Regions from separate parts of the Rhodococcus gannanensis genome, predicted to be linked through region 2. Evidence: riboswitches for the same ligand, from Rfam matches in the RefSeq annotation. Region 2 holds a riboswitch; each other region holds the start of a gene.
The links. A riboswitch is a leader RNA that binds a small molecule or an ion and turns the genes downstream of it on or off. The one in region 2 is predicted to bind cobalamin.
Positions count from the first base shown of each region.

Region 1: it holds a riboswitch for cobalamin, as region 2 does, so the genes downstream of both, ACFSJG_RS02765 (short-chain fatty acyl-CoA regulator family protein) here and ACFSJG_RS25535 (ABC transporter substrate-binding protein) in region 2, are expected to answer to the same signal.
Region 3: it holds a riboswitch for cobalamin, as region 2 does, so the genes downstream of both, ACFSJG_RS26450 (CbtB domain-containing protein) here and ACFSJG_RS25535 (ABC transporter substrate-binding protein) in region 2, are expected to answer to the same signal.

Region 1 is NZ_JBHUFB010000004.1:41,542-46,948, forward strand. It holds gene ACFSJG_RS02760 (multicopper oxidase family protein) at 1-743, shown strand, start outside; gene ACFSJG_RS02765 (short-chain fatty acyl-CoA regulator family protein) at 820-2,238, opposite strand; cobalamin riboswitch at 2,404-2,560, opposite strand; gene ACFSJG_RS02770 (TetR/AcrR family transcriptional regulator) at 2,726-3,199, opposite strand; gene prpD (2-methylcitrate dehydratase PrpD) at 3,473-4,975, shown strand; gene prpB (methylisocitrate lyase) at 4,975-5,407, shown strand, end outside.
Region 2 is NZ_JBHUFB010000022.1:18,397-23,803, forward strand. It holds gene ACFSJG_RS25525 (S9 family peptidase) at 1-1,731, opposite strand, end outside; gene ACFSJG_RS25530 (phosphoribosylaminoimidazolesuccinocarboxamide synthase) at 1,749-2,633, opposite strand; cobalamin riboswitch at 2,758-2,942, shown strand; gene ACFSJG_RS25535 (ABC transporter substrate-binding protein) at 2,974-3,984, shown strand; gene ACFSJG_RS25540 (FecCD family ABC transporter permease) at 3,981-5,039, shown strand; gene ACFSJG_RS25545 (ABC transporter ATP-binding protein) at 5,036-5,407, shown strand, end outside.
Region 3 is NZ_JBHUFB010000022.1:219,392-224,798, forward strand. It holds gene ACFSJG_RS26430 (alpha/beta fold hydrolase) at 1-256, opposite strand, end outside; gene ACFSJG_RS26435 (antibiotic biosynthesis monooxygenase family protein) at 371-682, shown strand; gene ACFSJG_RS26440 (helix-turn-helix domain-containing protein) at 742-1,533, opposite strand; gene ACFSJG_RS26445 (nuclear transport factor 2 family protein) at 1,662-2,024, shown strand; cobalamin riboswitch at 2,075-2,218, shown strand; gene ACFSJG_RS26450 (CbtB domain-containing protein) at 2,249-2,443, shown strand; gene ACFSJG_RS26455 (CbtA family protein) at 2,434-3,246, shown strand; gene ACFSJG_RS26460 (DsbA family oxidoreductase) at 3,325-4,005, opposite strand; gene ACFSJG_RS26465 (acetyl-CoA carboxylase family protein) at 4,094-5,407, opposite strand, start outside.

The sequences.
Region 1 (5,407 bases), on a different contig from region 2:
CACTGCGTGGTCCCGAACTGCGCCCGGAACTACCTGCCGTGGAGAAGCCCGAGATCACGCGCACCATCACGATGGGGGTGACGGCGAACCCGAACAACCTCACCTTCCTCGGTGTGTTGCACATGAATCTGAACAACCTGAACTTCCATGACGAGGACTTCGACAAACCCGTCCAGGGCACCGTCGAACAGTGGGACCTGATCAACGCCGACGCCACCTTCCAGGTGCACTCGATTCACCTGCATCTCATCCAGTTCCGCGTGATCGGACGCCAGGACTACGACAAGGTGCGGTACCTCGCGGAGAACCCGCCGCCGCTGCTCGGCACCCGGTGGACACCGTCCGCGGAGAAGTACGTCACCGGACCGCTGCAACCGCCCGCCCCGTACGAGACGGGATGGAAGGACACCGTCCGCTGCCCCCCGAACCAGATCACCCGCATCGCGGTCCGCTGGCCCACTGCGGAGGAACTCGGGTTCGACCCCGACGCCCCGTTCGTCGCGCCGGACGGCAGCACCCAACAGGGGTACGTCTGGCACTGCCACCTCACCGACCACGAGGACAACGAGATGATGCAGCGGTTGCGCATCGTGGCGCCGGATGGGTCGGGCACGGACGTACCGAGCGCTCCGGACGCGGCTGGGCACACCGGTCAGCACGGCGCAGATTCGCACGAGGCTGTTCCGCCCGCGGCGGTCCAGAGTCCGCCGCCCGCTGCGGGCGGTCACGCGGGGCATCACTGACGGGCCATGCGCCGCCGGCACCTGTGCGCACTTGTGGTAGCGGGAGCTACCAGAAGTGCGCACAGGTGCAACGTTCCTACGACGGATAGGGCTGGCGGGCACTGAGATTCAGGTCGACGCGCACCGGCCGGCCGATCTGTGGGAACGCCCGTTGCGCGCAGTCGGTGCGTTCGCAGATCTTGCATCCGGCGCCGATCGGATCCGGCGACATCTGCTCGTCGAGTCGCAGGCCTCGGGAGTACACGAGTCGGTCGGCGTGGGTGATGTCGCAGCCCAATCCGATCGCGAAGCTCCGCCTTGCGGTGCCGTACGGTCGGGGGTCGTCGTCGGTGGTGCGGGCGATCCACAGGTATGTCCGGCCGTCGGGCATCTGTGCGACCTGGGTGAGTATCCGTCCGGGCATTCCGAACGCATCGTGCACCACCCACAGCGGGCAGCTGCCACCGATGCGGGAGAAGTGGAACGCGGTGGCGGACTGTCGTTTCGAAATGTTGCCGGCTCGGTCGGTGCGGACGAAGAAGAACGGGATGCCGCGCCGGGTCGGGCGTTGCATCGTCGAGAGCCGGTGGCAGACCGTCTCGAATCCGACCTCGAACTGGAGCGCCAGCATCTCGATGTCGTAGTGCAACCGCTCCGCGGCGTCGAGGAACAGGGTGTACGGCAACAGCAGTGCCCCGGCGAAGTAGTTCGCGAGTCCGATCTTCGCCACCTCGCGGGAGCCCTCTCCGAGACCGGTGGCGGACTCGACGAGCGCGTCGATCGTGGCCGACTGGGTGAGGAAGGCGAGTTGGGTTGCGATCTGGAACGCCCGCTGTCCGGGTGTCAGGTGCCGGGACAGGGTCAGGATGCGGTTCGCGTCGTCGTACGAGCGTTTCGGTCCCGGCCGGTCGGGCGGATCGGTGCGCAACCTGACGACGATGTCGTGCTCCGATTCGAGGAGGGCCGTCAGCTGGTTGTCCAGAGAACCGGGCCGTAGGCCGCTTTCCGTGAACAATCGTTCGGCGGCGTCGTCGAGTTCGGCGATGTGATTGTGCCTGTCGTAGAAGAAGTCTCGGACCTCCTCGAACGGCATGGGCACAGACGGCTCCGACGTCGCCTCCGACGGCGCGGACAGCGAGACGCTGTACTGCTCCAGCCGTTCGGTTGCCGCCAGCAGCCGCCGGTGGACCCCGACCAGGGCGGTGCCGATCTCCGGCATTCTTGCGACCAGTTCGTCCACCGCGGCCGCACTGGGGGTACCGGACCCGACCGCTCGGAGCACGTCGTGGAGATCGGCCGCCAGCCTCGCGTCCTGATCGGCCGCGAAGAACTGCGGATCGAGGTCGAACGTGGCGTTCAGTTTGAGCAGGACCGGAACCGTCAGTGGGCGCTGATCGTTCTCCAACTGATTGACGTAGCTCGCCGAGAGATCGAGCGTCCGGGCCAGCTCCAACTGCGTCAGGCCCCGTTCCTCCCGCAGTCGGCGCAGTCGCGGTCCGCCGTAGATCTTCTGCATGGTGCGGTCCTTCGGGTCGAGGCCAGAGGCCGCCCACGAATGCGCACGCCCGAACAGGCCCCCGTCGCCACGTCTCGAGTCCGGGCACGGCGACAACTCGATCGGGTACGCACACCCAGTCCACGAGGCGGCACACCGCCGGGTACGGCGTACCCGGCGCAGCGGGCAGGTCTTCGGACTCGCAGGCGCTCGCCGGTGAGGCGAACCTACTGGCCGTCGCTTCCCGGACTCGTGTCCAGTGCTGGTGACGGCGGTCGTTCCTGCATACCGCTGCGGGACAGTTCCGGATTCACACCGGATTCCCTCTCGTGCCCTCGGGCACTTCGACGCCACCGAGGCCTTCGGGGCTCCTCACTGCCTCGGCGGCGAACCAACTGCACCGTCGATTCTAGAGACCTGCGATCGTGGGGTCATACCCCGGACCTGCGAACTCGGGTGTCGGGTTGCTCGGTCGGCGTTCTGACCTGGCCTGGCCGGGTGGCCCGTGTCAGATGAGCGCGAAGTCCCAGCACCGCTTGAGACGGCTGCGGAGTTCGAGCAGTTCCTGCGCATGCGCGGACGTGAGCGCATCGGCGTCCCGCGCAGCGACGATCGCCTCCCGCCGATACGTGGTCACGAGGTCGGCGTGGGCCTCGATCAACCGTTCCAGCTTGTCGTCGGAATCGAGGTCGGCCACTGCGATCGCCTCGACGCGGGCCAGAGCGTTCGTCGTGTACTCGCGGATGATGTCCCAGAGCAGCTGCTCCTTCGACGTGACGTGCGCGTAGAGCTCCACCGGTCGCAGCTCCATCCGGTTTCCGATCTCGGACATGCGGGCGGCCCGAAATCCGCATTCGACGAACAGGTCGAGCGCGATCTCACGGATGGCCGTCAGAGTCTCGTCGGTGGCGACCCGGGTGCATCGACCGGTAGCTCCGGGCCGGCTGGATCCGGTGATCGAAACCTTGTCGGTGTCGGTCATGTCGGCAGCGTACGGCCCGCGAACTGGCAGTGAAACGGTTCGATCCTGCGGACTTCAGTGGCGTGAATTCGCCTGTTCTGCAAAGTGTGTGGGGTCGGTCCGGTCAGGTTCGCAGCATTCGCAGAATTCGCCGACACACACCACCGAATTACGCAGGTTCAGTCTCTTCCCGTCACGTCGCGTCCTCCATACGCTGCGAACATCGCCGGGTCGATCGGTCGCTTCCCGGCCGAGTTCCAGTACCAGGCGCCGACACAATCGGAGGACATCATCTTGAAGACGCATCCCGTTCGCACCTACCGCTCCGCCGAGGACTTCCCGCGCAGCGAGCACCTCGCGTGGAAGATCGCCGAGGTCGCGACCGACGCCGTCGAGGTGCCCGCGGACACCGCCGAGATGATCGTCAACCGGATCATCGACAACGCTGCCGTCGCCGCAGCGTCCGTGACCCGCCGCCCGGTCGCCAACGCGCGGGCGCAGGCGCAGTCGCATCCGTACAGCCCCGGATCGACTGTGTTCGGCGTCGGCGGAAGGTTCTCCCCCGAGTGGGCGGCGTGGGCCAACGGCGTCGCGGTGCGTGAGCTCGACTTCCACGACACCTTCCTGGCTGCCGAGTACTCGCACCCCGGTGACAACATCCCGTCGATCCTCGCGGTCGCGCAGCACACGGGCCGCACCGGCAACGACCTGATCCGCGGTCTCGCCACCGGCTACGAGATCCAGGTCGACCTGGTCCGCGCCATCTGCCTGCACGAGCACAAGATCGACCACGTCGCGCACCTCGGCCCCTCCGCGGCCGCCGGTATCGGCACCCTGCTCGGCCTCGACACCGAGACCGTCTACCAGGCGATCGGTCAGGCACTGCACACCACCACCGCCACCCGTCAGTCGCGCAAGGGGGAGATCTCCAGCTGGAAGGCCTACGCCCCGGCCTTCGCCGGCAAGATGGCCGTCGAGGCCGTGGACCGTGCGATGCGCGGCGAGGGCGCCCCGTCCCCGATCTGGGAGGGCGAGGACGGCGTCATCGCCTGGCTGCTCGGTGGCCCGAAGGCAGAGTACAACGTCCCGCTGCCCGGCCCGGGCGAGGCCAAGCGCGGCATCCTCGACACCTACACCAAGGAGCACTCGGCCGAGTACCAGAGCCAGGCCCCGATCGACCTGGCGTTCCGCCTGCGCGAGCGGGTCGGCGACCTGAGCCAGATCGCGTCGGTCGTCCTGCACACCAGCCACCACACCCACTACGTGATCGGCACAGGCTCGAACGATCCGCAGAAGTTCGACCCCCAGGCGTCGCGCGAGACCCTCGACCACTCGATCATGTACATCTTCGCGGTCGCGCTGCAGGACGGCACCTGGCACCACGAGCGGTCCTACGCTCCGGAGCGGGCGCAGCGTCCCGACACCATCGAGCTGTGGCAGAAGATCTCCACCGCCGAGGACCCGGAGTGGACCCGCCGCTACCATTCCACCGACCCGAACGAAAAGGCCTTCGGTGCCCGCGCCGAGGTCACCCTCAAGAGCGGTGAGGTCATCGTCGACGAGCTCGCCGTCGCCGACGCGCACCCGCTCGGCGCTCGCCCGTTCGCCCGCGACCAGTACATCGCGAAGTTCCGCACCCTCGCCGAGGGCGTCATCGCACCGGCCGAGCAGGACCGCTTCCTCGACGCCGCGCAGCGCGCTCCCGAGCTGAAGGCCGGCGAGCTGAACGAGCTCACCTTCACCGTCTCCGACGAGGTGCTCGGTCGCTCGCCGAAGTCGCCGAAGGGCCTCTTCTGATGGCGGGGCTCATCGCCGCCGCGACGTCCGCGGGCGACAAGCGCGCCGCCTTCCGGGCGAGCCTGACGTCGGAGGGCATCACCCGGCTGCCGGGCGCGATCAACCCGCTGACGGCGAAGCTCGTCCAGGAGATCGGCTTCGAGGGCGTCTACGTCTCCGGTGGCGCGTTCTCGGCCGGACTCGGTCTGCCCGACATCGGGCTGACCACCCTCACCGAGGTCACGGCTCACAGCGCCCAGATCGCCGGTGTCACCGACCTTCCCGTCCTCGTCGACGCGGACACCGGATTCGGTGAGCCGATGTCCGCGGCCCGCACCGTCCTCGCCTTCGAGGACGCGGGCATCGCGGGTCTGCATCTCGAGGACCAGGTCAACCCGAAGCGGTGCGGCCACCTCGACGGCAAGGCGATCGTGCCGACCGACGAGATGGTGC
Region 2 (5,407 bases):
GCCCGCGAACATCTCGGGGGCCAGGTTCGCGACGGCCCCCATCAGCAGTCCACCGGCGCTGCCGCCGTCGGCGACCATCCGCTGCGGGGTGGTGCGGCCGGTGTCGACGAGATGCCGTGCGCAGGAGACGAAGTCGGTGAAGGTGTTCTTCTTCGACAGCATCTTCCCGGTGTCGTACCAGTGCCGGCCCATCTCACCGCCGCCGCGGACGTGGGCGACCGCGAAGACCATGCCGCGGTCGAGCAGCGACAGTCGCGCGACGGAGAATCCCGGGTCGATGCTCGACTCGTAGGAGCCGTAGCCGTACAGGAGCAGCGGCGCGGGGGCCGTGGTGCCACGGCGCTGGACGATGGAGATCGGGATCCGGGTGCCGTCGGCGGCGACCGCCCAGTCCCGGTGCTGCTCGTAGTCGGCGGGGTCGTAGCCGCCGAGTACGGGCTGCTCCTTGCGCAACAGCAGTGCGCCGCTCGCGATCTCGTAGTCGTAGATGCGGCTGGGCGTGATGAAGGAGGTGTACCCCATCCGCAGCAGCGGGCTCTCCCACTCGGGGTTCGAGCCGGCTCCGACCGAGTACAGCTCCTCGTCGAACTCGAGTTCACGGAGCTCGCCGTAGCCGGACTCCGTGAGCGGCCACACCGCCAGCCGGGTCAGCGCGTCGCGCCTGTACCCGAGCACGAGGTGGCCGGCGTAGGCGTCGACCTCCTCGAGCCGGACGTCGGCGCGGTGCGGAATCAGCGTGCGACGATCACTCGGGTCCTCGACCGGGGTGTCGACCAGGGTGAAGTTCTCCGCCTTCACTCCGTCGACGACTCCGTTGTGCAGGATGAGGAAGCGGTCCTCGCCGCCGACGACGGCGTGCTCGATCCCGTACTCGACGCCTTCCTCGCGCGGCCAGACGACGGTGAACTCGCCTTCTGGGTCGGAGGATTCGAGGTAGCGGATCTCGGAGGTGATCTTCGAGCCGATCCAGATCGTCAGGTACTTCTCGCTGCGGGTCGAACCGAAACCGACCCAGAACCGCTCGTCGGGTTCGTGAAACACCTGCACGTCCGCAGACCGGTCGGTGCCGAGCTCGTGCCGCCACACGGTGTCGGGGCGCCACGACTCGTCGACGGTCAGGTAGAAGACGTGCCGGTTGTCCACCGACCACGTCGCACCGGGCGCGGTGCCGGTGATCTCGTCGGCAATCGCCTCGCCCGTTTCGAGGTTCTTGAACCGCAGGGTGTACCGCTCGTCGCCCTCCGTGTCGACGGAGTACGCGAGCAGGGTGCCGTCGAGGGTCACCGACATGGCGCCGAGCGCGAAGAAGTCGTGGCCCTCGGCGAGCTCGTTGCCGTCGATCAGCACCTGCTCACCGGGGATGTCCACCTCGGCCGACAGCACGGGCGGAGTCCAGTCGTCGGGGGCGTCGATCGGGCACCGGCAGTGCACGCCGTACTGCTTGCCCTCGAAGGACCGGGAGTAGTACCACCACCGACCCATCCGGGACGGCACCGACAGGTCCGTCTCCTGGGTGCGGGACTTGATCTCGCCGAAGATCGCCTCCCGCAGCGGCCCGAGGTGCTCGGTGCGGGACGCCGTGTACGCGTTCTCCGCCTCGAGGTGCGCGATCACGTCCGGGTTGCTCTTGTCACGCAGCCACTCGTAGTCGTCGACGAACGTGTCGCCGTGGTGGGTGCGCTCCTGGGGAACCTTCTTCGCGACCGGGGCCGCGGTGACGGGCGAACTCATGCGCCCACCCTATGCGGTCAGCCGATCCAGTCGTCGAAGGACAGTCCGGAGATGCGCTCGTACGCCTCGATGTAGCGGGCGCGGGTCGCGTCGACGATGTCCTGCGGCAGCGGGGGCGGCGGGACGTCGGACGCGCGGTCCCAGCCGGACTCCGGCCCGGTCAGCCAGTTGCGGACGAACTGCTTGTCGAAGCTCGGCTGCACCTTGCCCGCCTCGTAGCCCTCCATCGGCCAGTACCGCGACGAGTCCGGGGTGAGGACCTCGTCGGCGAGCACCAGGTTGCCGTCGCCGTCGACGCCGAACTCGAACTTCGTGTCGGCGAGGATGATCCCCCGCTCGGAAGCGAAGATCGCGGCGCGGGAGTAGATGTCGAGGGTGTCCTCGCGCAGCTTCACCGCGAGGGCCTGACCGACCTGCTCGACGACCGCCGCGAAGTCGACGTTCTCGTCGTGGTCGCCGAGGGCCGCCTTCGTCGCGGGAGTGAAGATCGGCTCGGGCAGCTGCGACGCCTCCACCAGCCCCTCGGGCAGTTCCACCCCGCACACCGCGCCGGTGTTCTGGTAGTCGATCAGGCCGGAGCCGGTGAGGAACCCGCGGGCGACGCACTCGACGGGCACCATGTCCAGCTTCTTGACGACGAGCGCCCGGCCGAGGACCTCCTCGGGGATCCGCTCGTCGTCCGGCGGCCCGGCCAGGTGGTTCTGCGCCGTCAACCGGGTGAAGAAGAAGACGCTCATCGCGGTCAGCACACGGCCCTTGTCGGGGATCGGCGTGCTCAGGATGTGGTCGTAGGCCGAGATCCTGTCGCTGGCGACGAGAAGCAGGTGCTCGTCGTCGATGGTGTACAGGTCACGGACCTTGCCACCCGCGAGATGGGCGTAGTCGGAGAGTGAGGGGCGCACGAGCCAACCCTATCGGGTGGGAGCGACACCCGATCGGGCGGCAATCCCACCGTCTGGGCGCACCCGCACCGCCCGCGACCGGAACCGGACAAGCCGGACCCTGCCGAAACGAGTCGTCGTCTATCCTTCGAGCCGGTGTCACGGTGAACGGGAAGTCCGGTGCGAATCCGGCGCGGTACTCGCCACTGTGAGCAGGTACGTCGACCACACGGGGTGATGCCCGGCCACTGGACGCGACAGCGTCCGGGAAGGCGTGGTCGGCGGTCAGCCCTGCCGAGCCAGGAGACCGGCCGTGGCACCTGCCTGCATGTTTTCCACGAGTAATGGAAGGCGGGTTGCCGTGCGCACCCACACCCCCACGCGAGACCTCTCGCGCATCCCACCCCGGGCCCTGCCCGCCGCCGCGGTCGCCGTTGCCGCCGCGTTGACCCTGACCGCCTGCGGAGGCGGATCGACCGATTCGGACGCCGCCGCGGCGATCTCCCTGGAGAACTGCGGCCGCACCGTCACCCTCGACAGTCCCGCCGAGCGGGCGGTCACCGTCAGCCAGGGCGCCACCGAGACGGCCCTGTCGATCGGGGCCGAGGGCCGGATGGTCGGCACCGCGTACCTCGACGACGCGATCGCCCCGCAGTGGCAGGAGGCGTACCTGACGGTTCCGGTCATCGAGGAGAGCGACTACCCGAGCCGCGAGGCGCTCCTCGAAACCCGCCCCGACCTGGTGCTGTCGTCCTACGGGTCGGCATTCGACGAGAAGGCGATCGGGTCGCAGGACTCCCTCGCCGAGGTCGGTGTCGCCTCCTACGTCTCGCCGTTCGGCTGCGCGGACAAGTCGCTGCGCGCCCCGGCCGAGTGGGAGTCGATCTCCGGCGAGATCACCGACTACGGCGTCCTCTTCGGTCGGGAGGCCGAGGCCGCCGCGGTCGTCGAGCAGCAGGACGAGACCCTGACGGCCGTCCGGTCCGCCGCGTCGGGCGCCGGGAAGAGCATCTTCTGGTACGACAGCAACACCGACGTCCCGTACGTCGGCGCCAACGGGGGCGGTCCCCAGTTGATCATCGACGCGGTCGGTGCCACGAACATCTTCGCCGGGCTGGACGGGTCCTGGGTCGACGGCAACTGGGAGACCGTGCTCGCCGCGAACCCGGACGTCATCGTGCTCGCGGACGCATCCTGGGACACCGCCGAGCAGAAGAAGGCGTACCTGCGCAGCGATCCCGCACTGAAGGACCTGACCGCCGTCCGCGAGGACAGGTTCGTGGTGCTGCCCTTCTCCACGACCACCCCGGGACCGCGGTTGATCGACGGCGCGTCCGCGCTCTCCGGACAGCTGGCCGGCGAGCGGGGATGAGCGTGACCACCCGGGTGCCCGCCCGGGTCCGGGCGACGACCGCCGCCGGTTGGTGCGCGGTCGTCGCCGCGGCACTGCTGCTGAGCTGCGCCGTCGGCGTCGGGGTCGGTGCGGCCGACCTGTCGGTGGTGACCGTCGTCGATTCCGTCGCCGGTCGGCTCGGCATCGGGTCCGGCACCGACCTGCTCACCGAGCACATCGTGGTGGACCTGCGGCTGCCCCGGGTGATCGGCGCAGCGCTGGTGGGGGCCGGTCTGGCACTGTGCGGTGCGGTCCTGCAGTCCCTGACCGGCAACGCGCTCGCCGACCCGTACCTGCTCGGTATGTCCGGTGGCGCCTCGCTCGGTGCGGTGCTCGCACTGACGACCGGCATCGGCATCGGCGGACTGTTCGGCGCCGCGACGGTGTCCCTGGCGGCGTTCGCCGCCGCGGTGGCGAGTCTGCTGGTGGTGTTCCTCATCTCGACGTCCCGCTCCGGCGCGCTGGTGCCTGGCCGCCTCGTGCTCGCCGGGATCGCGATCGGCCAGTTCACGGCGGCGGTGACCTCCGCGCTGGTGCTGCTCGGCGACCGCGACGCCGCCCACCGGGTGCTGCAGTGGACCCTCGGATCGGTCGCCGGGATCCGCTGGCCCGGCGTCGCGACGGTGGCCGTCGTCGTCGCGGTGACGACGGTGGTGGTGCTGTCCCACATCCGGGTGCTGGACTCGTTCGCGTTCGGGCAGCGGGCCGCGGCGAGCCTCGGCACCGACGTGGAGCGGTCGCGGTGGGTCCTGTACGGGCTGGTGTCGCTGTGTACCGCCGCGCTCGTCGCGCAGGCCGGGGTGATCGGCTTCGTCGGACTGGTCGTCCCGCACGCCGCGCGGATGCTGGTCGGTCCCCTGCACGCCCGCCTGCTGCCCATCGTCGCGCTGCTCGGCGCGCTGCTGCTGGTGTGGGCGGACATCGCCGCCCGGACAGTGATGCCCGGACGCGAGCTGCCGCTGAGCATCGTCACCGCGATCGTCGGGGTGCCGATGTTCGTCTGGTTGATCCGCCGGAGAGGAGCCCGCGCATGAGCCACCACTCCCCCGAGGTCCGCGTGGAGGACGTCACCTGGTCGGTGGCCGGAACCACCATCCTCGACGGCGTCTCGTGTGTGGCACCCGAGAAGAAGTTCACGGGGCTGATCGGCCCGAACGGGTCCGGGAAGACGTCGCTGCTGTCCGCGATCGCGCGGCTCGAACGTCCCGACCGCGGTCGGGTGCTGCTCGGGGACGACGCGGTCGTCGATCTGTCGCGGCGCGAGTTCGCACAGACCGTCGCGCTGGTCGAGCAGCACTCGGCCACCGAGCTCGAACTGACCGTGGGGCAGGTCGTCGAACTCGGCGTGATTCCGCATCGGCGCGGCTGGGCTCGGCCGGCCGGCACCGGGTCCGGGGACGCC
Region 3 (5,407 bases), 200 kb from region 2:
CGTGCAGGCCACCCATGGAGTGCCCGATGACGACCATCGGTTCCGCGATCGGATCGAGTGCGGCCGCAAGGTCGTCCACGAACGCCTCGGTGGTCAACCGGCCCGGCGCGGGCCTGCCGTGCCCGGCGGCGTCGAACGTGTACACGTGCCCGTGCTCGCGCAGCCACGGCACGTGGCGCTGCCAGGTACGGGCGCTGCCCATCAGCCCGTGGAGCAGCAGGATCGGCCGACCGGTTCCACCCTCGTCATGCAACACGGCACCGAGGTTATCGGGAGACGCCACCGGCGGCCGTCACTTCGGGGGACAGCCGCGTCCACGGGCGGTTCAAGGCTGCATCACGGGACCGCCGCCACGAGTACGCTCGCGGCCATGGCAGTCGTGAAGATCAACGCAATCGAGGTGCCCGAGGGCGCCGGCCCCGAACTGGAGAAGCGGTTCGCGGCGCGCGCGGGCACCGTGGAGAACTCCCCCGGATTCCTCGGGTTCCAGCTGCTCCGCCCGACCGGCGGCGAATCCCGCTACTTCGTGGTGACCCAGTGGGAGTCCGAGGACGCATTCGCCGCGTGGCGCGACGGCGATGCCCGTGCCGCACACGCCGGCGAGGCGAAGAAGCCCGTCGCCACCGGCGCCTCTCTGCTCGAGTTCGAGGTCGTCCTCGACGTGGCGGCCAAGCAGTCCTGACCTGGTAGTACAGCCACGAACAGGCGACGCGCCGGCCGCTGCACCCAGCGGTCGGCGCGTCACCGTTCGTGGCGTTGCAGCGCGTCCGCGGTGGCCGCGTCGGCGGGGTGGAAGGTTTCGACCGCCAGTTCCGCGACCGTGACGTCCAGCGGGGTCCCGAACACCGTCGTCGTGCTCAGGAACGCGAGTTCGCCGGCGTCGGTGCGAATGCGGATCGGCACCACGAGCGCCCCGGGCTCGGGCGGCCCGGCGGGGTCCTCGCACGGGTAGTCGGCGAGTTCGACAGCGAGGTCCGCGAGCACGTCGTCACCGGTCACCGCGATCTGGTGGTCGAGCCGGTGCAGCAGGTGCGCACGCCACTGACCGAGGTTCGCGATGCGTGGCGCCATCCCGTCCGGATGCAGACTCAGCCGCAGCACGTTGACCGGCGGCTCGAGGAGCCGCGGCGAGCATCCCTCGACCAGCAGTGCCACGGCGTCGTTCCCGTCGACCATCTGCCAGTGCCGATCCACGACCACCGCCGGGGCGGGAAGATGCGCGTGCAGGATCTGCCCGATCGCGTCTGCGACCGCGGCCATCGGGACATCCCCGAGCGCGTGCTCCGGATATGCGGGGGCGAATCCACCGGCCAGCAGCAGTGAGTTGCGTTCACGCAGTGGAATGTCCAACTGTTCGCTGAGTCGCAGCAGCATCGCCCGGGTGGGCCGCGACCGTCCGGTCTCGAGGAAGCTCACGTGCCGCGCCGACACCTCGGCGAGCCCGGCGAGCTGGAGCTGGCTCATCCTCCGACGTTCCCGCCAGTGCCGGAGCAGGGTCCCGATGGGCCGGTCCGTCTCCGCGAGCGTCGTCATGTCCCGAGAGTAGGTCCGAGCACGGAAGCGCGGCCATTACCTCGCAGGTAATCGACGGCGAACACTGCTGCACCGCAGAGTTGTCGTCGACCGGCCACCCGGGTCGGCACGGAGAATCGGGAGACGACATGAGCGACTTCGACGCCCTGGCCACCAGGTACATCGCGGTGTGGAACGAGACCGACGCCGCCGTCCGGCGCGCCGCGATCGAAGATCTGTGGGCGCCCGACGGGCGGTACGTGGATCCGGCTGTTGCGGCACACGGCCACGACGACATCGACGCCACCATCGGTGCGGTTCAGGCGCAGTTCCCCGGGATGCGGTTCCGGCTCCGTGGTCCCGTCGACGGCCACCACGAGCAGGCCCGGTTCGGGTGGCAGCTCGGGCCGGCCGGCGCCGAGGACCTCGTCGAGGGTTTCGACGTCGTCGAGCGGGACGCCGACGGCCGACTGGTCCACGTGCTCGGGTTCCTGGACAAGGTGCCTGCCTGAATTACGGCCTGCGGCCGCCCGAACCGGGTGGCCGCAGGCCGTTTCGTCCCAATTGACAGTGCGAACGGTGCGTGCGACAGTGCGCGAGTAAATAGCGACGGCGACGGGAATCCGGTGACAATCCGGAGCGGTCGCGCCACTGTGATCGGGGCCAGCCCCCGACAGCCAGACCCTGCCGTCGTCGCATGGGCTTTTACGGGACGCGTTTATCCCAGGAGGAACCAATGGCTGTCGTATCCACACCCGACAGGTCGACCGAGTCGGCCGGTCTCGCACTGATCGTCGCGGGCGTCGTACTGCTCGCGATGCTCACCCTCTACCTAGTCGGATTCGACCAGGGCGCGGTGTCGCGTACCGGCATGTACATGCATGAGCTCATGCACGACGGTCGTCACCTGCTGGGGCTTCCGTGCCACTGACCGACAACTTCCTGAAGCTCCTCGTCCGCGGCCTGCTGGCCGGCCTCGTCGCCGGTCTGGTTGCCGGTGCCGTCGCGTTCGTGATCGGTGAACCGCACGTCGACGCCGCCATCGCGATCGAGGAGGCGGCGTCCGCCCCCGAGGAGCCGGTCGCCGATCATTCCCACGACACCGCAGCGACCCACGACCACGAGGAAGCCGAAGCAGGGCACTCGCACGGCGAGGACGCCCTGGTCAGCCGCGACGGCCAGAAGGCGGGCCTGTTCCTCGCGACGACGCTCGCCGGCATGGCGCTCGGCGCGATCTTCGCCGCGGTCGCGCACTACGCGCGGCGGGTGACCGCCCTCTCCGGTCCGGTGCTGGCGCTGGCCCTCGCCGGAATGGGCTGGCTCGCAATCGAGGCGGTGCCGTTCTTCAAGTACCCGGCCAATCCGCCCGCGGTGGGCGACCCGGAGACGATCAACGAGCGCACCTGGTTGTGGCTCGCCGCAGTCGCGCTGGGTGTCGTCGCGGTCGCCGTCGCCGCATACGTCGCCCGCGTCGTCGCGGCGAACGACTTCCTGTCGGTGCGGGTCGCGGCACCGGTCGCCGCGTTCCTGGCGATCGTCGTCATCGGGTACGTCGCGTTGCCCGGCGTCAACGAGGTCGGCGAGGACTTCCCCGCGACACTGCTGTGGGAGTTCCGGATCTCGTCGCTGGCGATCCAGGCGACGCTCTGGCTGGTGCTGGGCCTCGCGTTCGCGTTCCTCACCGAGCGCGCGACGTCGCAGGCACGCCGACCGGAGCTGGTCGGTCAGAACTGACCCGTTCCGCCCCGAACGACGCGAAGGGCATTCGATCGCACCACACGATCGAATGCCCTTCGTCGTTCCCGGGTCGCCTCAGACCGAGCAGGCGTCACCTTCGCAGGATCCGGCGTCGTCCGAGCCGGCGACGGCGCCACTGTCCTCCCACGCCTTCTCCAGCAGCTGGGTGAACACCTCGACCGGCTGGGCCCCGGACACGGCGATCGCCCGGTTGGCGACGAAGAACGGGACACCGGTGACGCCGAGTGCACGGGCCTGTGAGAGATCCTCGCGGACCTGGTCGGCGTGGGCGTCGGACGCGAGGACGGCCGCGACGTCGTCCGCGTCGAAGCCCGCAGACGCGGCTATCTCGACGAGTTCGGCGTGGTCGTCGATGACACGGCCCTGTTCGAAGTGGGCACGGAACAGCGCGGCCAGCATCTCGGGGCCGCGGTCGCCGGCGAAGTGCACGAGCCGGTGCGCGTCGAAGGTGTTGGCGGCGATGACGGTGTCGAAGTCGAGGGTGAGACCGTCGGCGGCGCCGGTCGCGGCGACGTGGGCGAACATCTGCCGCACCTGGTCGGCGGGCATCCCCTTCATCTCCACGAGGGCCTCGAGCTCCGGCTTGCGCAGGCCCGCGGGGGTGTCCGGGGACAGCTGGTAGGAGCGCCACACGACCTCGACCCGGTCGCGGTGCGGGAACTGCTCCAGTGCGGTCTCGAAGCGCCGCTTGCCGATGTGGCACCACGGGCACGCGATGTCGGACCACACCTCCATCACGAGCGCGGCGGTGGCGGACTTCTCGGGAGATTCGATGCTCACGAATGGTTGAAACGTCCACCACCGCCCGATTGTTCCTCCCCGCTCAGCGACCACCGGTCGTCGTACGCCCCAGCTGCCGGATCCAGGACCTCGACCGAGCCGGGTCGATCACGTCGTCGACCTCGAACGTCGTGCCTGCGTGCAGCGCCTTTCCGTGCTCGTACGCCGTCGCCAGGAGAGTTGCGAACAGGGCGTCCCGCTCGGCCGGATCCTCGACCGCGTCGAGTTCCTTCCGGAATCCGAGCCGCACCGCACCCTCGAGTCCCATGGGCCCGATCTCCCCCGTCGGCCACGCCACCGTGAACTCCGGCGCGTGGAACGAACCACCCGCCATCGCCATCGCCCCCAGCCCGTAACCCTTGCGCAGGATGATCGTGCCGAACGGCACGGTGAGCCGAGCGCCGGCGACGAACAGCCGACTGAACCGCCGCACCGTCGCCTCCTGCTCCGAATCAGGGCCGACCATGAATCCAGGGGTGTCACAGAGCGTGAGCACCGGAATCCGGTGGGCCTCGCACAGCGTCAGGAACTCGGCGCCCTTGTCTGCCGCCTCGGCGTCGATCGCGCCGCCGAGGTGGTGACTGGAATTGGCCAGCACCCCGTAGGCGACACCCTCGACGCGGATCAGCGCCGTCACGAATCCGACCCCGTAGTCGGGCTGCAACTCGAGCACCGAGTCGACGTCGGCGATCGCGGTAACCGCCGCGCGGACATCGTATGCGCGCAATCGGTTCTCGGGGACGACGTGCCGCGCCGACCGCTCGTCGGGTGCCCTCCAGTCGGTGGTCGTTCCCTGGAAGTACGACAGGTACTGCTTGGCGAGTTCGACGGCGTGAGCCTCGTCGCGGGCGAGCAGGTGCACGACGCCGTTGCGGGTCTGGACGTCGATCGGTCCGATGTCCTCCGGCCGGAACATCCCCAGCCCTCCGCCTTCGACCATCGCCGGGCCACCCATGCCGATGTTCGCGTCGGGTGTCGCGATCAGGACGTCGCAGGCACCGGCGAGTGCGGCGTTGCCTGCGAAGCACCGCCCCGACACGACGGCGACCGTCGGGACCACGCCGCGCAGCGCGGCCATCGCGCGGAACGTCCCCAGTTCCAGTCCGGCGGCACCGTTGGCGTCGGTGTCACCGGGCCGTCCGCCGCCGCCCTCCGCGAACAGGACGAACGGGATGCGTTTGCGCGCGGCCAGTTCCAACATCCTGTCGGTCTTGGTGTGATTGCGCATGCCCTGCGTTCCCGCGAGGACCGTGTAGTCGTAGGACACGACGACGGCCTCCGCTGCGGCCCCACCGAACGTGTCGGCGCCGATCGTCGCGACTCCGCCGATCAGTCCGTCGGCCGGGGTGTTCTCGAT